4 regions of the Kribbella sp. NPDC050241 genome follow, and region 1 is predicted to be linked to each of the others. Evidence: riboswitches for the same ligand, from Rfam matches in the RefSeq annotation. Region 1 holds a riboswitch; each other region holds the start of a gene.

What was found. A riboswitch is a leader RNA that binds a small molecule or an ion and turns the genes downstream of it on or off. The one in region 1 is predicted to bind cobalamin.
Region 2: another riboswitch for cobalamin. It lies ahead of ACIBG5_RS03185 (putative cobaltochelatase); the one in region 1 lies ahead of ACIBG5_RS25650 (ribonucleoside-diphosphate reductase subunit alpha).
Region 3: another riboswitch for cobalamin. It lies ahead of cobN (cobaltochelatase subunit CobN); the one in region 1 lies ahead of ACIBG5_RS25650 (ribonucleoside-diphosphate reductase subunit alpha).
Region 4: another riboswitch for cobalamin. It lies ahead of metE (5-methyltetrahydropteroyltriglutamate--homocysteine S-methyltransferase); the one in region 1 lies ahead of ACIBG5_RS25650 (ribonucleoside-diphosphate reductase subunit alpha).

Annotation. Positions count from the first base shown of each region.
Region 1 is NZ_JBITJE010000005.1:458,500-463,926, forward strand. It holds gene ACIBG5_RS25650 (ribonucleoside-diphosphate reductase subunit alpha) at 1-1,350, opposite strand, end outside; cobalamin riboswitch at 1,483-1,640, opposite strand; gene ACIBG5_RS25655 (DinB family protein) at 1,701-2,282, opposite strand; gene ACIBG5_RS25660 (Fic family protein) at 2,342-3,607, opposite strand; gene ACIBG5_RS25665 (hypothetical protein) at 3,756-3,992, shown strand; gene ACIBG5_RS25670 (class I SAM-dependent methyltransferase) at 4,001-4,828, shown strand; gene ACIBG5_RS25675 (NAD-dependent epimerase/dehydratase family protein) at 4,815-5,427, opposite strand, start outside.
Region 2 is NZ_JBITJE010000001.1:700,954-706,380, reverse strand. It holds gene ACIBG5_RS03195 (cobyrinate a,c-diamide synthase) at 1-1,319, opposite strand, end outside; gene cobO (cob(I)yrinic acid a,c-diamide adenosyltransferase) at 1,363-1,977, opposite strand; gene ACIBG5_RS03185 (putative cobaltochelatase) at 1,977-4,010, opposite strand; cobalamin riboswitch at 4,083-4,215, opposite strand; gene ACIBG5_RS03180 (AAA family ATPase) at 4,305-5,427, shown strand, end outside.
Region 3 is NZ_JBITJE010000001.1:690,934-696,360, forward strand. It holds gene ACIBG5_RS03145 (hypothetical protein) at 1-54, opposite strand, end outside; gene ACIBG5_RS03150 (DUF3500 domain-containing protein) at 160-1,128, shown strand; gene ACIBG5_RS03155 (vanadium-dependent haloperoxidase) at 1,134-2,438, opposite strand; cobalamin riboswitch at 2,465-2,592, shown strand; gene cobN (cobaltochelatase subunit CobN) at 2,628-5,427, shown strand, end outside.
Region 4 is NZ_JBITJE010000007.1:34,636-40,062, forward strand. It holds gene ppdK (pyruvate, phosphate dikinase) at 1-1,509, opposite strand, end outside; cobalamin riboswitch at 1,828-2,054, shown strand; gene metE (5-methyltetrahydropteroyltriglutamate--homocysteine S-methyltransferase) at 2,146-4,401, shown strand; gene ACIBG5_RS29135 (VWA domain-containing protein) at 4,447-5,427, opposite strand, start outside.

The DNA.
Region 1 (5,427 bases):
GAGGAACTCCTCGATGTCGATGTGCCAGGTCTCGAGGTACGCGCAGACCGCACCCTTGCGCTTGCCACCCTGGTTCACCGCGACCGCGGTGTCGTTGGCGATCTTCAGGAACGGTACGACGCCCTGCGACTCACCGTTGGTCCCGCGGATCCTGGCGCCGATGCCGCGCACCGGGGTCCAGTCGTTGCCGAGGCCGCCGGAGTACTTGGCGAGCAGCGCGTTGTTGCGGATGCCTGCGAAGATCTCGGCCAGGTCGTCCTGGACGGTGGTCAGGAAGCAGGCAGACAGCTGCGGTCGGGTCGTGCCGGAGTTGAACAGGATCGGCGTCGACGTCATGAACCGGAACGAGCTGAGCATTTCGTAGAACTCGATGGCCTTTGCGTCACGGTCGTCCTCGCGCAGCGCCATCCCCATCGCGACGCGCAGGAAAAGCGCCTGCGGCAGCTCGAAGCGCACCTTGTCGATGTGCAGCAGGTAGCGGTCGTACAAGGTCTGCAGGCTGAGGAAGGTGAAGTCCAGGTCGCGCTCGGGCTGGATCGCGGCGGCGAGGCGCGGGAGGTCGAAGGTGGCCAGCTCGGGATCGAGATGCCCGGCTTCGACCCCGAGTTCGACGTAGCGCGGGAAGTAGTCCACGTACGCCTGGGCCATCTCCGCCTGGCTGGCCTGCCGCGGCTCGCCGTGGACGCGGCCGAGCGCCTCGCGACGGATCTGGTCGAGCAGCAGCCGGGACGCGGCGAAGCTGTACTGCGGCTCGGTCTCGACGTACGACCGGGCGGCCATCACCAGAGCGAGCTCGACCTCGTGTTGTGCGATGCCGTCGTAGCAGGAACCGAGGGTCTCGTCGAGGATCAGCTCGGGGTCGACCGCGTCCAGACCCGTGGCCGCCTCCGCGACGATCACGCGCAGCCGGTCGATGTCGAGCGGCGCGGTGCTGCCGTCGGCCGCGCGGACGCTGAGCGCGGGCTTGTCGGTGATGCCGGAAGGGTCGGCCGGGGTGCGGGCCTTGGTGCGCTCCTCGCGGTAGAGGACGTACGCACGGGCGACCTGGTGCTCGCCGGCGCGCATCAGCGCCAGCTCGACCTGGTCCTGGATGTCCTCGACCTGCACGCTGCGGCGGGCGTCACCGCGGCTCGTCAGGGCCTCGACGACCCGGCCGGTCAAGTCCGTCACCAGGTCACGGACCCGGTGGGTGGTGCCCGCCTCGGCACCCTCGACGGCGAGGAACGCCTTGGTCATGGCGACCGAGATCTTGGTCTGGTCGAAGCCGGTGTGGCCGCCGTCGCGGCGTACGACGGTCAGCTGGATCGACCGGTCGGCTGTCGCCGACCGGGATGAGGAAGCAATCGTCACAGGTGTTGTCTCCAAAAGAGTTCGGAGGATCGGAGCCACGCGGAGGGGCGCACGACGGGGCCGGCAGAACCGGCCGGGAACACTGCCGCCACGCCCTGCGACCCACCCGCGAGGTCTCGGACCACGTGCACCGGCGGTGCACGCGCCGGTGGCAGGTATCCGGACTCGCGGAAGGCTTCCGCTCACCGTTGCGGGGCAGTTCCGGACTCGCACCGGATTCCCCTGTTGCCTCGGCGTGGCCCCACATCTTGTGGTGCCGACCACTCCGAACCACCAGCAGTAGTGATGCTAAGTGGCTGACCCTAGATCTTGTGGTAGCGCCACGCCGCATGTCGCACATGTTGTGGTCCTCACGCCGCGACCGCGTAGAGGTCCTGGAGCGTCATGATCTCCGAGCCATGGTGGATCAGCTCACGATTCAGCCGCAGTACGACGTGACCGAACGGCTCGCCCGCGTCCAGCTCGGTCGCCTGGCTGAGGCCGATCGTCATCACCTGCTCCTCGTCGAGAGCGGCGATCGCGTCCTGCCAGGCCTCGACCCAGTGAGTCAGCCACGCCACCGCATCGCGCGCGTTGCCGTGCAGGGTGATGTCGGCACGTCCCTGTTGGCTCGCGCCGAACGTCCACTCCCAGCGCTCGAAGAACGTCTCGGTCAGATGGGCGATCAGCCAGGCGATCGTGCGTGGCCCGCGATGGTCCGGCTCGTCGGGCCACTGCGCGACCCACTCGCCGGACCCGAGTGATCGGAACCGCCCGGTGTAGTGCCGGCGTACGACGGTCAGCGCCTCGCTGCTCGGTCGCCAGAAGTACTGGTCGTCGGTCAACTGCGCGAGCCGGCCGGACAGCACCATCCAGCTGAAGCCGAGCTGGCCCCGGACCATGGCCATCGCCGATGGCCGGTGCAGGATGTCCCAGTCGAACGGCTCTGGCATCATCTCTCCCTGTACGATCGAACATATGTTCGAATTCTTGCTCGCTCGGGAGAAGAAAGTCAATGTGCGTGGCGTGTTGGTGCTGGCCTCGATGGAACCGGTCTGCTAGGTGGCTCGATCCGGGTGTCCGCGGCCGGGCTGGCGAAGCGGCGTTCGAGCAGGGTGAACGCGTCGATCAGTTCGGGCGCCTCGTAGACGCGGTTGCGTCGGCCGTCGGTGATCTCACGCAGGATGCGGGCCTCGACGAGCCTCGCCAGACCCTGGTTGGTTGCCTGCTGGGAGCGGTCGACAAGTTGCGCGGCCGCCGCGAGCGTGAGCACCGGCGCGGCAGGCAGTGCCTCGATGAGCAGGTCGGCTGTCGAGCCGCCGCGGACAGGCGCGGCTCGCTCGCGCCATGCGGACTTCAGTTCGGCGGCCGTCTGCTCGAAGCGAGCGGCCTCCGCCGTCGCGTGGCTGCAGGCCATCGCGAACATCCGCAGCCACGGATTCGCCGCCGACCGAGCCTTCGCAGTAGTCGCGCGACCGACATGCCGGAACGCCGTCAGTGCTTCGACGTACTGCATCGCGTGCGTGGCGAGCGACAGCGACACCGGCGGCACGGTCCGCGTGACCAGTCCATCGGCCCGCAGGATCAGGTGGATCAGCGCTCGCCCGGTCCGGCCGTTGCCATCGGCAAATGGGTGGATGGTCTCGAACTGTGCGTGCGCGATCGCGGCCTTCGCCAGCACCGGCAGCCGGGACTCCCGGACGAAGGTCATCAGATCCGCCAGCAGGTCGGGCACCAGGTGCGCCGGCGGCGGGACGTAGTACGCCTCCGCGGGGGAGCGGCCGCCGATCCAGTTCTGCAGGAAGCGGACCTCGCCGCCGAACTCGGGTGTCGGGGACTGGGCCATCAAGCGCCGGTGCGCCTCGAGCAGGTGGTCGACCTCGAGCTTGTCGCCGGCCTGGACGGATTCGGTCGCCCAGGTCATCGCGTCGACCGCGCCGAGCACCTCCTCGGCGGTGACGTCGCGCTGCCGGTCCCGCAGTACGTCGGCCTTGAGCAGGCGACGCGCGCCGACCACCAGCCCTTCGATCTGCGACGACCCGACAGCCTCCGCCCGCAGCAGCAGGCGGGCCAGGGCTTCGCTGTTCGTCAGGACGGCGGCCGTCGCGTCCAGGCGGGCCAGATCGCCGGCGGCGTCCTCCAACGCCGCGAGGACGTCGTCGCTCAGGTCGAACTCGCGCCCGACCAACGGGTCCGGGAAGTACAGCTCGTACGACCCGCCCAACCGCTCGGCCCGGGTGAACCCGTCCGGATGCCCAGGCCACCGATGCAACTCCACCCGTGCCATAATCCTTATTCAAGCTTATTTCACAACCTTGAACAAGGGGATGCGATCAAGCAGGCGGTGTTCACCCGCTCGCCACCAGGACGCGTCACAATCAGTCCCCCGCCCGGCGTCGCCGGGCGATTACCGAAGGAGCCCGGCGATGACGGAGACCGAGCCGCAGGACGAGCATTCCGGTCTGCTGCACTCTCTCGGCAAACACCTGCCGCACCACCAGCACCATCCGGAGACCGACGACGTCACCGAGTCGGAGGAGGCGGTCGGCTTCGACCTCGACACCGACTCGGCGCTGCCGCACCCGCATCACCCGGACGGCAATACGTTCGACCGCACCAAGGATCTGTCCTACGGTCGACTGCCAGACGACCCCGACGCCTGAGGACGCTTATGCGACTGGACGCGCAGACACTGCAGATGGTGGCCGCCAACGAGGCGGACTGGGATGCGCGGGCGCCGCTGCACGCGGCGAGCCGTTTCTACAGTCAGCCGGCGGAGTTCTGGTTCGCCGACTACGAGTGGGACGACCTCGGTCCGCTCGAGGGTCGCGACGTACTGCATCTGCAGTGTCATCTGGGGACAGAGACCATCGCTTTCGCTCGGCGCGGGGCGCGGACGACCGGGTTGGACCTGTCGGCCAAGTCGCTCGAGGAGGCGCGGCAGATCGCTGCCGACGCCGGGGTCGAGGTCGACTACGTCCACGCGAATGTGTACGACGCTGTGGAGGCGGTGCAAGGTCGCAGGTTCGATGTCGTCTACACGGGCAAGGGTGCGCTGTGCTACCTGCCCGATCTCGAGCACTGGGCGCGCGTGGTCCGTGACCTCCTCAAGCCTGGCGGCGCCTTGTATGTCGTGGAGTTCCACCCACTGCTGAACGCGATGCGGCCGGTGTCGCTGCCTGGCGAGTCCGACGACCTGATCATCCGCGCCGACTACCTCGAAGGTCGCGGACCGATCGCCCACGACTCGACCGTGACCTACACCGGCGATGCGGTGCCCGGCCGTCAAACCAGCTACGAATGGATGCACGGCCTGGGTGAGGTGGTCACCACCCTCGCGTCCACCGGCTTCCACGTCACAAGCCTGCGTGAATCAGAGGTCCTGCAGTGGCCCCGTTGGCCGAGCATGAAACAGACCGCCGAGGGCTGGTGGCGCCTCCCCGACGACGCCCCACGCATCCCGCTCCTCTTCGCCTTGAAGGCAGTCACTCCGCGCTGAAGCCGGTGCGCCAACTGGGGTGAAGCGGCGTCCAACCGAGCGAGCGGGCCAGGGCGTTGTCGGCGCCGCGCTCCCACGGTCTGCGACCCGGTGCCAGAGCCGGAGTCGGGGCTCCCACGGACGCTGCGAAGACGGGGAGCCATTCGCGCGTCGGTGCCGGTTCGTCGTCGACCACGTTGACGGCGCCGCTCGGCCAGTTCAGGGCGTCGACGGCAGCCCGTGCCGCGTCGTCGACATGGAGGAACGAGAAGACACCATCGCCCTCGGTGAGGCCGCCGAAGAACGCGGCACCCGGGTGATCGGCCGGCCGCTCGCTCCGCAGTACGTCGTCCGCCAACCCACCGCGGCGCAGCCACGTGCCCGGGCCGTAGAGCAGTCCGTACCGCAGGACGACGTACTCCGGGAGCTCGGCCGCGCCGTCCTCCAGCGCGCGGATCGCGGACACTGTCGTACCGCGCGGGTCCGGTGCCGACTCGTCCAGCGGGGTGGTCTCCACGGCCGGTCCAGCGCCGGCTTCGTAGGCCCAGGCAATCGACTGCGCGACCATCTTGGGTACTGCAGCCTGGCGGGCGGCGTCGACGAGGTTGCGGGTGCCGATG
Region 2 (5,427 bases), on a different contig from region 1:
GCGACGAAGCGGGCCGGGACGTCCGGGCTCGCCGTCCAATGCAGATGCAGGTACGACGCGTGCACCCGAGGCAATGCGATGCCCTCGACACCAGCGGGCAGGTGCCACGCGGGATCGACCTGGGCGTCCAGCTCGATCGCCGTCCGGTGGAACTCGTGACCGCGGACCCGACGACCCTCGTCGAAGAACGCAGTCGTGGTGGCGGCGATCGCCGTCCGGTAGCCGAGGGTCAGGCGGTCGGTCATCCGAGCGGTCGCAGGGAGCACACCCGTCATCGGATGGCCGTCCAGCTCGCGACACAGATAGAGCAGTCCGGCGCACTCGGCGATGACCGGCAACCCGGCCGCGATCTCGGTCGCCACCTGCCGACGGAGTACGTCATTGGCCGACAGCGCTTCAGCGTGCAGCTCCGGGAAGCCGCCACCCAGATACAGCGCCGAGGTCGCTTCAGGCAATGGATCGGACAGCGGGTCGAAGGCAACAACATCGGCGCCCGCGGCAACCAGCAGCTCGGCGGTCTCGGTGTAGCGGAACGAGAACACGGGGCCACCGGCAACCGCCACCACCGGCCGACCTTCACCCGCCTGAGTCACCTCCGCGGTCGGGTCCCACGCCTCGACGTCGAGATCTGTGGCGGCACGGGCAGCGGCGACGAACGCTTCCAGGTCGACGCCTTGGCGGACCAGTTCGGCGGCAGCCTCAACCGCCGCCGAGGCTTGCTCCCGCTGCTCGTCGGCGGGGACCAGACCGAGGTGACGACTGGGCACGGTGAGGCGGGTGTCGCGCCGAAGTACACCGAGCACCGGTACGCCGGTTGGCGCCACTCCGGCCCGTACCTCGGCCTCGTGACGGTCCGAACCGACCTTGTTCAGGATGACACCCACGATCCGGATCTCGGTGTCGAAGGCAACGAAACCCTGGACGACGGCGCCGACGCTTCGACCCGCAGCCGACGCGTCGACCACCAGCACCACAGGTGCCTTGAGCAACTTCGCGACGTGGGCGGTGGACGAGAACCCTTCGGTCCCGAGGGCGCCGTCGTACAGCCCCATCACGCCTTCGACAACGGCGAGGTCTGCGCCAGCGGCACCGTGTGCGAACAGCGGGCCGACGCGCTCCTCGCCAGACAGCATCGGATCGAGGTTCCGCCCGGGACGACCAGTGGCGACCGCGTGGAACCCAGGATCGATGTAGTCCGGCCCCACCTTGAACCCGGCGACCGTGTGCCCGGCCCGCCGTAGCGCCGCCATCAACCCAACGGCGACCGTGGTCTTCCCAGCCCCCGAAGCCGGCGCCGCCACCACAACCCGCGGGATCACAGCGTCACCCCAACTGCGGCGCGTTCCCTGACCCCGCCGGGCGTTACCACTCGATGCCCTTCTGGCCCTTCTGGCCTGTGTCCATCGGGTGCTTGACCTTGGTCATCTCGGTGACAAGGTCGGCGGCGTCCAGCAGGCGCTGGTCCGCGTTGCGTCCGGTGATCACGACGTACTGATGGCCGGGCCGGTTCGTCAGCGTCTCGACCACCTCGTCGACGTCGACCCAGCCCCACTTCATCGGGTACGTGAACTCGTCCAGGACGTACAGGTCGTGTGTCTGCGCGGCGATCCGGCGCTGGATCTCGCGCCAGCCCTCCAGCGCGTCGGCGGCGTGGTCCTCCTCGGTGCCGGCCTTCCGCGACCAGCTCCACCCCTCGCCCATCTTGTGCCACTCGACCGGCCCGCCCTGACCGGTCGCCGTGTGCAACTCACCGAGCGCCTTGAACGCTCTCTCCTCGCCGACCTTCCACTTCGCGCTCTTGACGAACTGGAACACGCCGATGTTCCAGCCCTGGTTCCAGCCGCGCAGAGCCATCCCGAAGGCGGCCGTCGACTTTCCCTTCATCTCACCGGTGTGCACCATCAGCAGCGGCCGGCTCCGGCGCTGGCGGGTGGTCAGGCCGTCCTGCGGCACCACACTGGGCTGCCCCTTCGGCATCAGGCCGCCCTCCGGTCCGTCACCGTGCGGATGAGGTTGCCAGCGGCAACGTCACCGAGGTCGAGGTACTCGGCGCCGAGGTCGGCTGCGAGCTCCCCGGCCAGCCCGAGCCGGACGCCGCGGCGCGGCTCGCAATCGACGACCACCGTGGCGATCCCGTGCTGGGCAAGCCAGCCGGCCGCCTGGCGGGCGCGGGCGAACGCGTTGTCTCCGTGGGTGGCTCGGCCGTCGGTGACGAGCACGAGCAGTGGGCGTCGACGTGGGTCGCGGATCGCGGCGATCCGCAGTACCTCGGCGGCTTGCAGCAGTCCCTCGGCGAGCGGCGTACGTCCGCCCGTCGGCAGCGATTCAAGCCGGCGTACGGCGGTCTCGACGCTGCCGGTGGGCGGCAGGGCGACCGTCGCAGCGGCACCGGCGAACGTGACGAGGCCGACGGTGTCACGGCGCTGGTACGCGTCCAGGAGCAGCGAGACGATCGCGGTCTTCACCTCACCCATCCGCTTCTTCGTTCCCATCGAGCCGGACGCGTCCACGCAGAACAGCACGAGGTTGCCCTCGCGCCCTTCTCGTACGGCGAGCCGCACATCCGCCGCCCGCACCGCGAGCCCCGGCCCGGTCCGCCCGCGCGCATGCTGATGCGGAGCCGCGGATCGGATAGTTGCCAGGAGATGCGGGCGGCCTGCCTCACGTCCTGCCCGTGAACGGTCGCCCACCACGCGCCCGACCTCGGTGATCGCCCGGGACCGCCGACCGGCGACGCCTGTCCCGGCGGCCTGCACACTGAGCAACCGCGCCTTGTAGGGCTCCGAGCTGCCGACTACCTCACCAGCCGGCGCCGGCCCAGGCCGGCCACTCGCCTCGCCGCCTTCTGGCCCATCCGGGTCGACTCCGGCCGGGTCTGCGGTGGAGTCGGCAGGGTCCGCGTCGGCCGGGCTGCCGTCGTCCGCGGGATCCGCTCCCCCGCCCGGACCGCCTGGACCGTCCGGATCGTCGTCCGGGTCCTCCGGGGGCGGAGTGCTGTTGTTGATCGCCTCTTCCAGCTGGTCCTCGTCAAGACCTGGAGCGTCGAACGGATTTCGACGACGCCGGTGCGGCAACGCCAGCTTGGCGGCCGCGCGCACATCATCCACCTCGACCACAGTGCGCCCGGACCAGGCAGCGTGGGCAACCGCCGTACGCGCGGTGACCAAGTCGGCCCGCATCCCGTCGACGTCGAACGACGCGCAGATCTCCGCGATCTGACGCAAAGCGGGGTCGGTGAGAATCACCTCGGTCAGCAGGGCACGAGCCTTGACGATGCGCTCGGCGAGCTCGCGCTGCGGACCGTCGTACCGAGCAATGAAGGCATCCGGATCAGCCTCGTATCCGAGCCGAGCCCGCATCACCTCGACCCGGACGGCAGGATCCCGGCTGGCGACGACATCAACAGTCAGCCCGAACCGGTCGAGCAACTGCGGCCGGAGCTCACCCTCCTCCGGGTTCATCGTGCCGACCAGCACGAACCGCGCCGGGTGCGTGACCGACACCCCGTCCCGCTCGACCGTCGCACGTCCCATCGCCGCCGCATCGAGCAGTACGTCGACCAGATGGTCGTGCAGCAGATTGACCTCATCGACGTACAGGATCCCGCGGTGCGCCGCGGCCAGCAGACCAGGCTCGTACGCCGTGATGCCCTCGGCCAGCGCCTTCTCGAGATGCAACGACCCGAGCACACGGTCCTCGGTCGCACCCACTGGAAGCTCGACCAGCCGGGCCGGCCGGGATTCGCTGACCGACGAATGCGGCCCGTCGGGACAGGCCGGGTCCGGGTGGTCGGGGTCGCAGGAGAAGCGGCAGCCCGGTACGACGTCCACCGTCGGGAGGATCTCGGTCAGTGCGCGGACCGCGGTCGACTTCGCCGTACCCTTCTCGCCCCGGATCAGCACCCCACCGATCGCCGGCGAGATCGCCGCCAGAATCAGGGCGAGCTGAAGATCGTCCATCCCGACCACGGCGGTGAACGGGAAACCACTGGACGGTGAGGCAGGCCGCATGAGCGGTGGATCCCTTCGTCGAGCGGGTATCCACGCCCGCCGGCAGCTGGTACGCCGTACCACGGAGACCGCAGTCCGACGGACGGAGGTGGATGTCCTGGCTTCCGGGATTCACCCCGGTCACAGTGGCGGGACCGCCCCGGACTCCCGGCCGAAGCCGGTCACCGGTGTTCCTCCACAACCGTCCGCCCGATCATGACACACGCCACCCATCCCTCAGCGACCAGGTTCACACCCGCACCCGGCGGTGGTGGGCCTGTCGGTTGGGCGCGGATGGGTGTTCACTGAGGTGACATGGGGGGTCTTCGGGCCGATCATCGGTTTGCGGGACGGGCCGTCGAACAGGAACTGCTCGGCGATGTGCTGCGCGACGCCGTCGGCGGGATCCCGCGCGCGATCGTGATCCACGGTGAAGCCGGCATCGGAAAGAGCCGCTTGGCGCGGGAGATGTGCCGGGATCCGCGGCTGACCGTCCTGTGGGGATCGTGCGTGCACTTCGGTGGCGCGTCGGTTCCGTTCGCCCCGATCAGCGGCGCACTGCAGGACTGGCTCAGCCAGGCCGACGCGGACGAGCGGGAGCGGATCCTCGCCGCGACCGATCGGCTGACCGCCTTGCTTCCCTCGATCGGCACGAACGGCAGCGGCGACGCTGCCGACGGCATCGACTCGACGCGGCTGCCGATGCTGGTCGATCTCGTGCTGAACCGGATCGCGGACCAGCGCCCGACGGTGGTCGTCATCGACGACCTGCAGTGGGCCGACGTGGCCTCGCTGGACGTGCTGTCCTACTTGATCGCCGGATTCCGGGTCCAGCGGCTGGTCCTGATCGCCACCTGCAGGACCGAGGAACGCGGCGAGGGGCATCCACTCCACTCCTGGCTGGCCGACATGCGCCGGATGCCGTACTTCGGCGAGACTTCCTTGCAACCGCTCGACCTGGGGGCCGTCAGCAACCAGATCGAAGGACTGCTCGGCCACACGCCCGACATCGAGCTCGCGACCGAGGTCCTGGCCAGGTCGGACGGCAACCCCTATCTCGTCGAACTCATGGTCCGCGGCCTGTCCGGCGCTGAGCGAAGTCTGCCTCCAACGGTCCCGGCCGCACTCGGGGAAGCGCTGCTCGCCACCTGGCACGGCCTCAGCGAACGGGCCCGGCTGCTCACCAGAGTTCTCGCCGTTGGCGGTCGCCCGACGTCGTCCGCGGTACTGAGCCAGGTCGCATCCGGCCATGGGATCGACGCGAATCAGATCACCCCCAGCCTGTCCGAGGCGCAGGACCGTGGGGTCGTGCGCAACGACAGCGGTAGCTGGTGGTTCCGTCATCCGCTGCTGGCCGAGGTTCTGTACGACGGTCTGTCGCCCGACCAATCGATCGAGCTGCATTCCGACTATGTCCGCGTACTCGAGTCGCGACCCG
Region 3 (5,427 bases), on a different contig from region 1:
CAGGGACCCCACCGCGACAGAGACCACGCCGCGAGCCCCTGACCGTCCAGACACCAGCGCAGCGTACGACGGCGTCGGGTTCTTACGTGTCGCGACCGGGGCGAGGTGGTGGTCGTAGGCTGGGCGAGGCATTCTGGTCGACGGAACGGGAGCATCGGCATGGTTGTGGAGCAGACCCGGGAAGCGGTTCTCGAACTCTTGGCGAGCCTGTCACCGGCGCAGCTGGACAAGATCAAGGCGGCGTTCGACACCCCGGACCACAAGCAGTGGACCTACCTGCCGGGTGCGGTACCGGGCCTTCCGCTGACGGAGCTGACTCCGGCCCAGCAGCAGTTGGTGGAGCGGCTCGTCGCGATCGGGTGCAGTGAGCGCGGTGTGGCCGACGTCTGGGCGGTGTGGGACGCGGAGATCATCGTGCGCGGGATCCCGGCCCTGCCGCCGAGCGGCGAGTGGGAGGGATCCGTCGTCGGCGACCGGTACTTCCTGCGGGTGCTGGGCGATCCGGCCGGGACGGAGCCGTGGGCCTGGCGGCTGAACGGGCACCACCTCGCGTTGCACGTGACGCTCGTGGACGGGGCGATCTCGTTCACCCCGCAGTTCCTCGGGTCGAATCCGGCCGAGGTCCGGTCCGGGCCGCAGGCCGGCCGGCGTTTCCTCGCCGCCGAGCAGGACCTGGGCTTCCAGCTCCTGCACGCGCTCGAGCCGGCCCAGCGTGAGGTGGCCGTCGTCTCACCGGAGGCACCCGACGACATCCTGACCCGGCACGACCCGGTCGCCGACGCCAGCCTTCTCCACCAGGGCCTCGCGTACGGCGACATGACCGCGGAACAACGGCAGTTGTTCAGCCTCCTCATCGGCCAGTACGTCGGAAGGGCCGCCGGACCGATCGGGTTGCAGACCTGGCAGGACATCACCGACCAGGGCATCGAGCGCCTCAGCTTCGCCTGGGCCGGCGCGACCGAACCCGGCATCGGTCACCGCCATTACTACTCGATCGCCGGCCCGACGTTCCTGGCCGAGTACGACAACACCCAGGACGACGCCAACCACATCCACTCGGTCTGGCGAGACCTCCGCAACGACTGGGGCACCGACCTCCTCGCCGCCCACTACGCGATGCACCGCTGAGCGATTCAGCGGAACTGGTGGGTCGCGACCCAGTTCGCGACTTGGCGGCCGAGCCGGTTCCCGTCGTCCACCGCTTGGCGGAACTGCAGACCCTGCCAGACCTGGGAGCTTCTCGTCTCGTCGTCCAGCAGCAGGGCGGAGTCGAAGTGCCGGGTCGTCGAGGTCACCGGCGAGGAGACGTTCAGGTCGAGTGAACGCCCGCCGAACAGCCGGCGGAAGGTCTCCGTCGCCGCGCCGGTGATGCAGGCGTGGCTGCTGACGTACTCCGGGTCCGGTGGTGTCGCGATCAGGGGTTTCCACTCCGGATCGCCGGTGGTGTCGCCGTTGCCGTCGATGTCGGCCAGGTGGATCGCCGTACCCGGTCGCCAGAAGGCGAAGTCGTACTTGGTCCGCCAGCACGCGACCAGGGCGTCGGCGGTGCTGGTGCCGAGGAGCGCGAAGGCACGCGCACTCGTGACGGTGTCCAGTCCGCGCCGGGTGACCTTGTCGCGCAGCGCCTGCTGGTACTGCGCGACCGGGTTCGCGCTCCAGAACAGCGCGGTCTCGGTCTGCTCCGCCGTACGACTGGAGCCGTCCTTCGCGCCCTTCTTCGTCACTTCCGCGAGCTCGCGGGCGTAGGCCTCGGAGTCGAGCGGGTCGGGACCAGGCAGCTCTACCTGCTTCGGCGACTTGAGCACGAGCGGCCGGACGAACCCGAGCCACTGCACTCGCATCGGCTCACTGTTCGCCGGCCGCCACCTGCCCGGTCCGGGCGTGACGTCCAATGACCGTGCGGCATCGCGCCCGTCGTTGCGCCGTGCCGCGATCAGCGCATCCGCGGCTGCCTGACCGACCTCCTGCCCCCGCGCCTTCGCTGGGCCGCTCGAGACGTCGCTGAGCGACGCGGAGTAGTCAGCCTCGAGCTGCCGTGCCGAAGCCGGGAAGTAGTGACTCAGCACGCGGTACGCCGCGGTCGCGGCCGCGGCCTGCGTCGATGCGTGGGCCTGGGCTCGTGGCTGCTTCAGATACGGCCGGTAGTGACCCTCGATCGTGACGACCGCGTCGTACACGGCGATCGACACGAAGCCGAAGTACTGCCCGGACACGGGAATCGGGGTGGAGTTCTCGGTGAGGATGGTCCGTTCGGCGATCGCGTTCCAGGTCGTGACCACCGCCGGATCCGTGTCGTCGGTGCCGTCGCCTTGGCGAATGCCGGTCGCCAGGCTGGTCGGGACCAGGACGGCCGAGGCGACGAGACCGGCAGCGAGAGCGATGACGAGTCCAGGGTGTTCGCGGCGCACCGGATTCTCCTTCAGCCGCCTTCTGGTCACGTCCAGCATAAGTGGGCGCGTCCGATAGAGTCTCGGCGTCAAGCGATGGCAACTGCAGGAACCCGGTGTGAGTCCGGGACGGTCCCGCCACTGTGACCCAGCGCCGTAGTCAGGCGTAGGGGAGTCAGGAACTGCCGCTGTCGCACCTCCGGACGGGGCGTGGACACCCCGAGGAAGGACCGGTCGCGCATGCCCGCGAACCTCCTGCTGCTCTCCACCGCCGACACCGATCTGCTCGCCGCCGCCGAGGCGGACGCCGGCTGGAAGGTCGCGAACCCCGCCCGGCTCGACCTCGCCGACCTGGCCCCGTTGCTGGACGCGGCCGAGATCGTCGTGGTCCGGTTGCTCGGCGGTCGCCGGGCCTGGGAGGAGGGCCTCGACGCGGTGCTCGCCTCCGGCAAGCCGGCGGTCGTGGTCAGTGGCGAGGCCGCGCCCGACGCCGAACTGATGTCGTTGTCGACCGTGCCTGCGGGCGCGGTGACCGAGGCGCTGGCCTACCTGCGTGAAGGCGGATCCGAGAATCTGCGCAACCTGGCCGGCTTCCTGAGCGACACGCTGCTGCTGACGGGCGACGCGTTCGACCCGCCCCGCGCACTCCCGGCGTACGGCGTCCGCGGGACGTTCGTCGAGGATGAGCGGCCGGTGGTCGGCATCGTCTACTACCGAGCGCACGAGATCTCCGGGAACACGGCCTTCGTCGATGCGCTGGCAAGTGCGGTCGAGGCCGCCGGCGCGCAGCCGCTGCCCGTGTACTGCGGGACGCTCCGCGGACTCGACCCGACCAGCGATGAGAACGCCGGACTGTTCGACCTGCTGCGGAAGTGCGACGTCCTCGTCACGACCCTCCTGGCCGCCGGCGGGTCCGTCGCGGCCAACGCGAGCGCAGGCGGCTCGGATGATGCCTGGGACGCCGGCGCGCTCGCGTCCCTCGACATCCCGCTGATCCAAGGCCTCGCGCTGACCTCGACCCGCGAGCAGTGGCTGGCCAGCGACGCCGCGATCAGTCCGATGGACGCCGCGACCCAGGTGGCGATCCCCGAGTTCGACGGACGACTGATCACGATCCCGTTCTCCTTCAAGGCGTACGACGCCGACGGTCTGGCCCGGTACGCGCCGGACCCGGAGCGGTGTACCCGGCTGGCAGGAATCGCGGTGGCGCATGCACGGCTCCGGCACGTGCCGAACGGCGACAAGCGACTCGCGCTGGTGCTGTCGTCGTACCCGACCAAGCACGCCCGGATCGGGAACGCGGTCGGCCTGGACACTCCAGCCTCGGCGGTCGTCCTGCTCGGGCAGCTCGAGGACGCCGGGTACGACCTCGGCGGCCTCGACCTCAGTGAACTGCAGGGCGCGGACGGCGCGGACGGGCTCATTCACCGACTGATCGCGGCGGGCGGTCACGACGTCGACTGGCTCACCGACGAGCAGTTGGCCAACGCCGTCGCGACGATCCCGCGGTCGGTCTACCAGCAGTGGTTCGGTCGCGTGCCGGAGTCGTTGCGCGAGGCAATGACCGAGGCGTGGGGCGAGCCGCCCGGTGAGCTGTACGTCGACACGTCCAGGGACGAGCCCGCGATCGCGTTGGCGGCGCTGCGCTTCGGGAACGTCGTACTGATGATCCAGCCGCCGCGCGGCTTCGGGGAGAATCCGGTCGCGATCTACCACGACCCGGACATGGCGCCGTCGCACCACTACCTGGCGGCGTACCGCTGGCTGGAGGCCCCGCCGTCGGATGGCGGCTTCGGTGCGCACGCGGTCGTCCACCTGGGCAAGCACGGCACGCTCGAATGGCTGCCGGGCAAGGGGATCGGGATGGCGGCCGGCTGCGCGCCGGACGCCGTCCTCGGGAATATGCCGATGGTCTACCCGTTCATCGTCAACGACCCCGGTGAGGGGACGCAGGCGAAGCGGCGCGCGCACGCGACCGTCGTCGACCACCTGGTCCCGCCGATGGCGCGGGCCGAGACGTACGGCGACATGGCGAAGCTGGAGTATCTGCTCGACGAGTACGCGACCGTGTCGGCTCTGGACCCGGACAAGGTGCCGACGCTGCGTGCGCAGATCTGGACCCTGATCCAGGCGGCCCAACTGCATCACGACCTGCACACGTCCGAGCGGCCCGAGGACGACGACTTCGACGAGTTCGTCCTGCACCTGGACGGCTATCTGTGCGAGATCAAGGACGTTCAGATCCGCGACGGTCTGCACATCCTCGGTGGTGCACCGGCCGGTGAGGCACGGATCAACCTGGTGCTCGCCGTACTGCGTGCGCGGCAACTCTGGGGCGGGTCGTACTCGATTCCCGGTCTGCGCACGGCGCTGGGTGAGACCTTCGGAGTCGACGAGGCGGCCATGCTCGCCGATCCCGGCCGGGCCGTGCCGGAGCTTGCCGAGCTGGCCACGCTCGCGGATCTGCCGGCGGTGAGTGGCGCCGACGGTGTCGACCTGCTCGAAGCCGTCGCGCGCAAGCTCGTCGTCGGGATGGAGACGCTGAGCTGGGAGGCCGCGAAGGTCCCGGTCGTCGTGATCGAGGTGCTCGGGCGGTCGTCGGAACAGGTCGAGGCGTCGCTCGCCTTCGCCGCCGAGGAGGTCGTGCCGCGGCTCGCACGCACCGGTGACGAACTGACGAACGTACTGCGCGCCCTGGACGGCCGCTTCGTCGAGGCCGGTCCGTCCGGCTCGCCGACCCGCGGTCTGGTCAACGTGCTGCCGACCGGGCGCAACTTCTACGCCGTCGACCCGAAGGCGATCCCGAGCCGCAACGCCTGGGATGTCGGGGTCGCGCTGGCCGACTCGCTGCTGGCCCGGCACAAGGCCGAGACGGGGGAGTGGCCGCGATCGGTCGGCCTGACGATCTGGGGTACGTCGGCGATGCGGACCCAGGGCGACGATCTCGCCGAGGTGTTGTGGCTGCTCGGCTGCCGCCCGGTCTGGGACGACGCGTCACGGCGGGTCACCGGCTTCGAGGTGGTCGGCCTGGAGGAGCTCG
Region 4 (5,427 bases), on a different contig from region 1:
GCGGAACACCTCGCCGGTCGTCCCGTCGATCGAGATCGTCTCGCCGGCCTCGATCACCGTACCGTGCACCTTGATGGTGCCCTGGGCAACGTTCACGTCGAGCTCCTCGGCGCCGCAGACACAGGTCTTGCCCATGCCGCGGGCGACCACGGCCGCATGCGAGGTCTTGCCGCCGCGGCTGGTCAGGATCCCCTGCGCCGCGATCATGCCGTGCAGGTCGTCCGGGTTCGTCTCGCGCCGGACCAGGATCACCTTCTCGCCGCGGTCCGCGGCCTCGACCGCGGCGGCCGAGGTGAACACGATCGTTCCGGACGCCGCACCCGGCGACGCACCGATCGCCTTGGTGATGAGATCGGTGTCCGCGTCCGCGTCGAACCGCGGGAACATCAACTGCGCGAGCTGCGCACCCTTCACCCGCTTCAGCGCCTCGTCGGTGTCGATCACGCCCTCGTCGATCAGGCTGGTCGCGATCCGGAACGCGGCCGCCGCGGTCCGCTTGCCGACCCGCGTCTGCAGCATCCACAGTTTGCCGCGCTCGACAGTGAACTCGATGTCGCACAGGTCGCGGTAGTGGCCCTCGAGCTTGGCCATGATCGCCATCAGATCGTCGTACGACGTCTTGTCGATCTGCTCCAGGTCCGCGAGCGGGACGGTGTTGCGGATGCCGGCCACCACGTCCTCGCCCTGCGCGTTCTGCAGGTAGTCGCCGTACACACCGGGCTGACCGCTCGACGGGTCGCGGGTGAACGCGACGCCGGTGCCGGAGTCCATGCCGAGGTTGCCGAACACCATCGAGCAGATGTTGACCGCCGTACCGAGGTCGGTCGGGATCCGCTCCTGCCGGCGGTAGAGGATCGCGCGCTCGGAGTTCCACGAGCCGAAGACGGCCTCGATCGCCAGGTCCATCTGGGTCCGCGGGTCCTGCGGGAACTCGCGGCCGGTGTGCTCGTGGACGGCCTGCTTGAAGGTCTCGACCAGGCGCTTCAGGTCGTCCGCGTCCAGGTCGAGGTCGTTGCGGGTGCCCTTGGCTTCCTTGGCCGCCTCGATCGCGTCCTCGAACACGTCGCCGTCCATGTCGAGCACAGTCTTGCCGAACATCTGGATCAGCCGGCGGTACGCGTCCCAGGCGAACCGCGGGTTGCCGGAGTGATGCGCGAGCCCGTTCACCGAGTCGTCGTTCAGGCCGACGTTCAGAACGGTCTCCATCATCCCGGGCATCGACACGGCCGCTCCGGACCGGACCGAGACGAGCAGCGGGTCGTCGGCCTGGCCGAGCTTCTTGCCCATCTTCTGCTGCAGTACGTCGACGTGGTGGTCGATCTCGTCGGCCAACTCCGGTGGCACCGAGCCGGTGGCCAGGTACGCGCGGCAGGCCTCGGCGCTGATGGTGAATCCGGGTGGCACCGGCAGGCCGAGGTTGGTCATCTCGGCCAGGTTCGCCCCCTTCCCGCCGAGCAGCTCCTTCATGTCCTTGTTGCCTTCGGCGAAGTCGTAGACGAGTTTCGGCACGATCACTCCCTGTGGTTCAGGCGGTGCTTCTGAGCGCGGTGAGGTGGCCCGCTGGCCCATCGACTCCAGTGGCGGGGGCGTTGCTCTCAGAGTAAGCCCAAAAACCAGTCCAGTTGAACACTGGTCTCACGATGCCGACGTGACTCTGCCCACAGGTCGAAGGCCGGAAAACCCTTCCCCCGTTGACAACGCAAGACAATCGGCACGTCCGCCAACGAAACCTTCCGGCGAATCGATCCCGGGGTTTCGTCGCGTCGACGGCGGGTACCGCGAGTGGTGTTCGTCTCGCCGTCCGGCGCGTCGCGGTGCCCGCGGGTTACGCTCGGCACTGCCGACGGTTCGCCTGGTCGGGTGGTCGACGACGAGGCGAGGCAAGAGGGAACCCGGTGTGAATCCGGGACTGCCCCGCAGCGGTGAACGGGAACGACAGCCGTCAGACAGCACTGGACGCCCGGCGTCCGGGAAGCGACGGCCAGTAGGCCGACCGGTCGGACCGACCGGACTGCCCGTGAGTCCGAAGACCTGCCGACGGTCCGCGCACCAGCCGGTGCGCGGTGGATCGGTGGTCTCGTGGGAGGACCCGTCCGGCGTCTCCGCGACCCCGCCGATCCCTGGCACGCTCGCGAGGAGAGAGACGTGAACACCATCAAGACAGTGCTGGGCTATCCGCGCATCGGCCCGGACCGCGAACTCAAGAAGGCCGTCGAGAAGTACTGGTCCGGCGACAGCGACGCGGCCGAACTGGAGGCGACCGCCCACCGACTGCGCGCCGACACCTGGCGCGACCTGGCCGGCCGCGGACTCGACGTTCTCCCCGGTAACACCTTCTCGTACTACGACCAGATGCTCGACCATGTGCAGCTGTTCGGGATCATTCCGGAGCGCTTCCGCGCCCTCGATCGCTCCGGACTCGACACGTACTTCGCGATGGCACGTGGCCACGCCGAGGTCGCGCCGCTGGAGCTGACCAAGTGGTTCGACACCAACTACCACTACTTGGTCCCCGAGCTCGCCGAGAACACGGTGTTCCGGCTCAACCCGGCCAAGCCACTCGAGGACCTGGCGGCCGCGCGAGAAGCCGGTGTGGAAACCCGTCCGGTCCTGATCGGACCACTGACCTTCCTGCTGCTCTCGAAATCCACAACTCCGGGCTTCGAGCCACTCAGCCTGCTCGACCGTCTCCTGGACGCGTACGCCGAACTCCTCGGCAGGCTCGATGCCGCGGGAGCCGACTGGGTGCAACTGGACGAGCCGGTCTTGGTCCAGGACCGCACACCGGCTGAGCTCGACGCCCTCCGTCGCGCGTACGACCGGTTGGCGAAGCTCACCGAACGCCCGCGTCTCCTGGTCGCGACGTACTTCGGAGATCCCGGTGCTGCCCTGCCGGTGCTGGCGTCCACCGCGGTCGAAGGGCTGGCGGTCGACCTCGTGTCCACTCCTGGACTGGTCGACCAACTGGCCGTCTTGCCGTCCATCCAGCGTAAGACCGTTTTCGCCGGGGTGGTCGACGGCCGGAACGTCTGGCGCACTCCCCTGGGTGAGGCGTTGTCGACCTGCGTGAAGCTGCTCGGCTCCGTCGGCCGGCTCGCCGTCTCCACCTCGTGCTCGCTGCTCCACCTGCCGTACGACGTGGATGCGGAGGACGAGCTTGATCCGCAGGTGCGGGCGCGACTCGCGTTCGCGCGGCAGAAAGTCGACGAGGTAGTCCTGCTCGGCCGTGCGCTCAGCGAGGACGAGCCCCGCGTACTGGTGAACCTCGACAATCCGTCCCGCGGCCCGTTGAACGACTCCGGCCTCGCTCGTGAGCAGGCGGTCCGCGACCGGGTCGCCGCGATCCGTCCCGAGGATCGGCAGCGAGCGCCGTACGACGAACGCCGGACCGCGCAGGAGTCGATCGGGCTGCCGGATCTCGCGACCACCACGATCGGCTCGTTCCCGCAGACCGCGGACCTCCGCCGAACCCGCACCGAACTCCGGTCCGGCCGGATCGACCAGGCGACGTACGACGAGCGGATGCGGGCCGAGATCGCGCGAGTGATCAGCCTGCAGGAAGAGCTCGGGCTGGACGTGCTCGTGCACGGCGAGCCCGAGCGCAACGACATGGTCCAGTACTTCGCCGAGCAGCTGGATGGCTTCGCGACCACCAGGCACGGCTGGGTGCAGTCGTACGGCAGCCGGTGCGTCCGGCCACCGATCCTGTACGGCGACGTGTCGCGACCCGAGCCGATGACCGTGCGCTGGGCGTCGTACGCGCAATCGCTGACCGAGCGGCCGGTGAAGGGGATGCTGACCGGGCCGGTGACGATCCTGGCCTGGTCCTTCGTCCGCGACGACCAGCCCGTCGCCGTCACCGTCGATCAGGTCGCGCTGGCCCTGCGGGACGAGGTGGCCGACCTAGCGTCGGCCGGGATCAGGATCGTGCAGGTGGACGAACCTGCGCTGCGCGAGTTGCTGCCGTTGCGATCGGCGGAGCAGCGGGCGTACCTGGACTGGTCGGTCGGTGCGTTCCGGCTGGCCACCGGCGGGGCGTCCGCCGAGATCCAGATCCACACGCATCTGTGCTACTCGGAGTTCGGTGCGGTGATCGCCGGGATCGACGGACTGGACGCCGACGTGACCACGATCGAGGCCGCGCGGTCACGCATGGAGATCCTCGGCGACCTGGCCGCCTGCGGATTCCGCCGCGGCGTCGGGCCAGGCGTGTACGACATCCACTCTCCTCGCGTCCCCAGCCAGGACGAACTCACGGATCTGATTGCCCGGGCCGTGGCGGCCGTGCCGGCAGACCGGTTGTGGATCAATCCTGACTGCGGCCTGAAGACCCGCGGCTACGACGAGGTGATCCCCGCGCTCCGGCACCTGGTCCAAGCGGCCCGGACTGCCCGCAGCTGAGTGGCCTTGCCGTGGGCACCTTGTTTGGTGCCCACGGCAACCGAGTCAGAGTTTGCGGCGGGTGCGGAGGTAGTCGCCTACTACGGCGGCGCCGAGGCCGTCGGGGTCGGGGGCCAGGACTCGGCCGCCGCTGCGGCGGGCCAATAGGTCGACGAAGGCGTTGAGGCGGGGGTCGTCGCCCAGGCGGAAGACCGTGAGCGACGCGCCGAGTTTGGCCAGGCGGTCCACCTCGAAGATCGTCTTGCGGAGCGTGGCCGGCTCGGGTGGGTAGGAGAATTCCGCCGTACCGTCCGGCTCGAGGTGCGCGGTCGGCTCGCCGTCGGTCACCATCAGGACCACCGGCTGCGCGTCCGGATGACGACGCAGATGACGGCCGGCCAGCAGCAGGGCGTGGTGCGCGTTCGTCCCCTGCTCCCAGGCGCCCTCCATCCCGATCAGCTGCGGCAACTCGACGACTCCGGCGTACCTCCCGAACGTGATCAGCTGGAGCGCGTCGTTGCGGTAGCGGGTCGAGATGAGCTGGTGCAGCGCGAGTGCCGTCCGCTTCATCGGCAGCCAACGGCCCTCCTGGACCATCGACCACGACGTGTCGACCAGCAACGCGACCGCGGCCCGGGCGCGGTGCTCGGTCTCCGCGATCTCCACATCAGCCACATCCAGCTTGACCGACCCACTGCGCGTAGCACTCCGCAGTACTGCGTTCCGCACGGTCCGAGGCACATCCCACGGCTGGGTGTCGCCGAACTGCCATTGCCGGCTGGAGCCACTCAGCTCCCCAGCCGCCCCGGCATTGGCGGCGTCGCGTTCACCCGATCCCCGAGCAGCCCGCAGTACGTCGGCCAGCGCGGTCTGCCCGAGCTGTCGCAGAGCCTTCGGCGACAACCGCAACGAACCATCGGGCGCTCGCTCGAGCAAACCCTGGTCGCGCAGCTGCCTCTCCAGCTCGGACAACCGGCGAGCATCCACCGTTGCCTCGTCGCCGAGCTGCCGGGTGAGCGCATCGAGATCGATGTCCTCGAGCCGCGC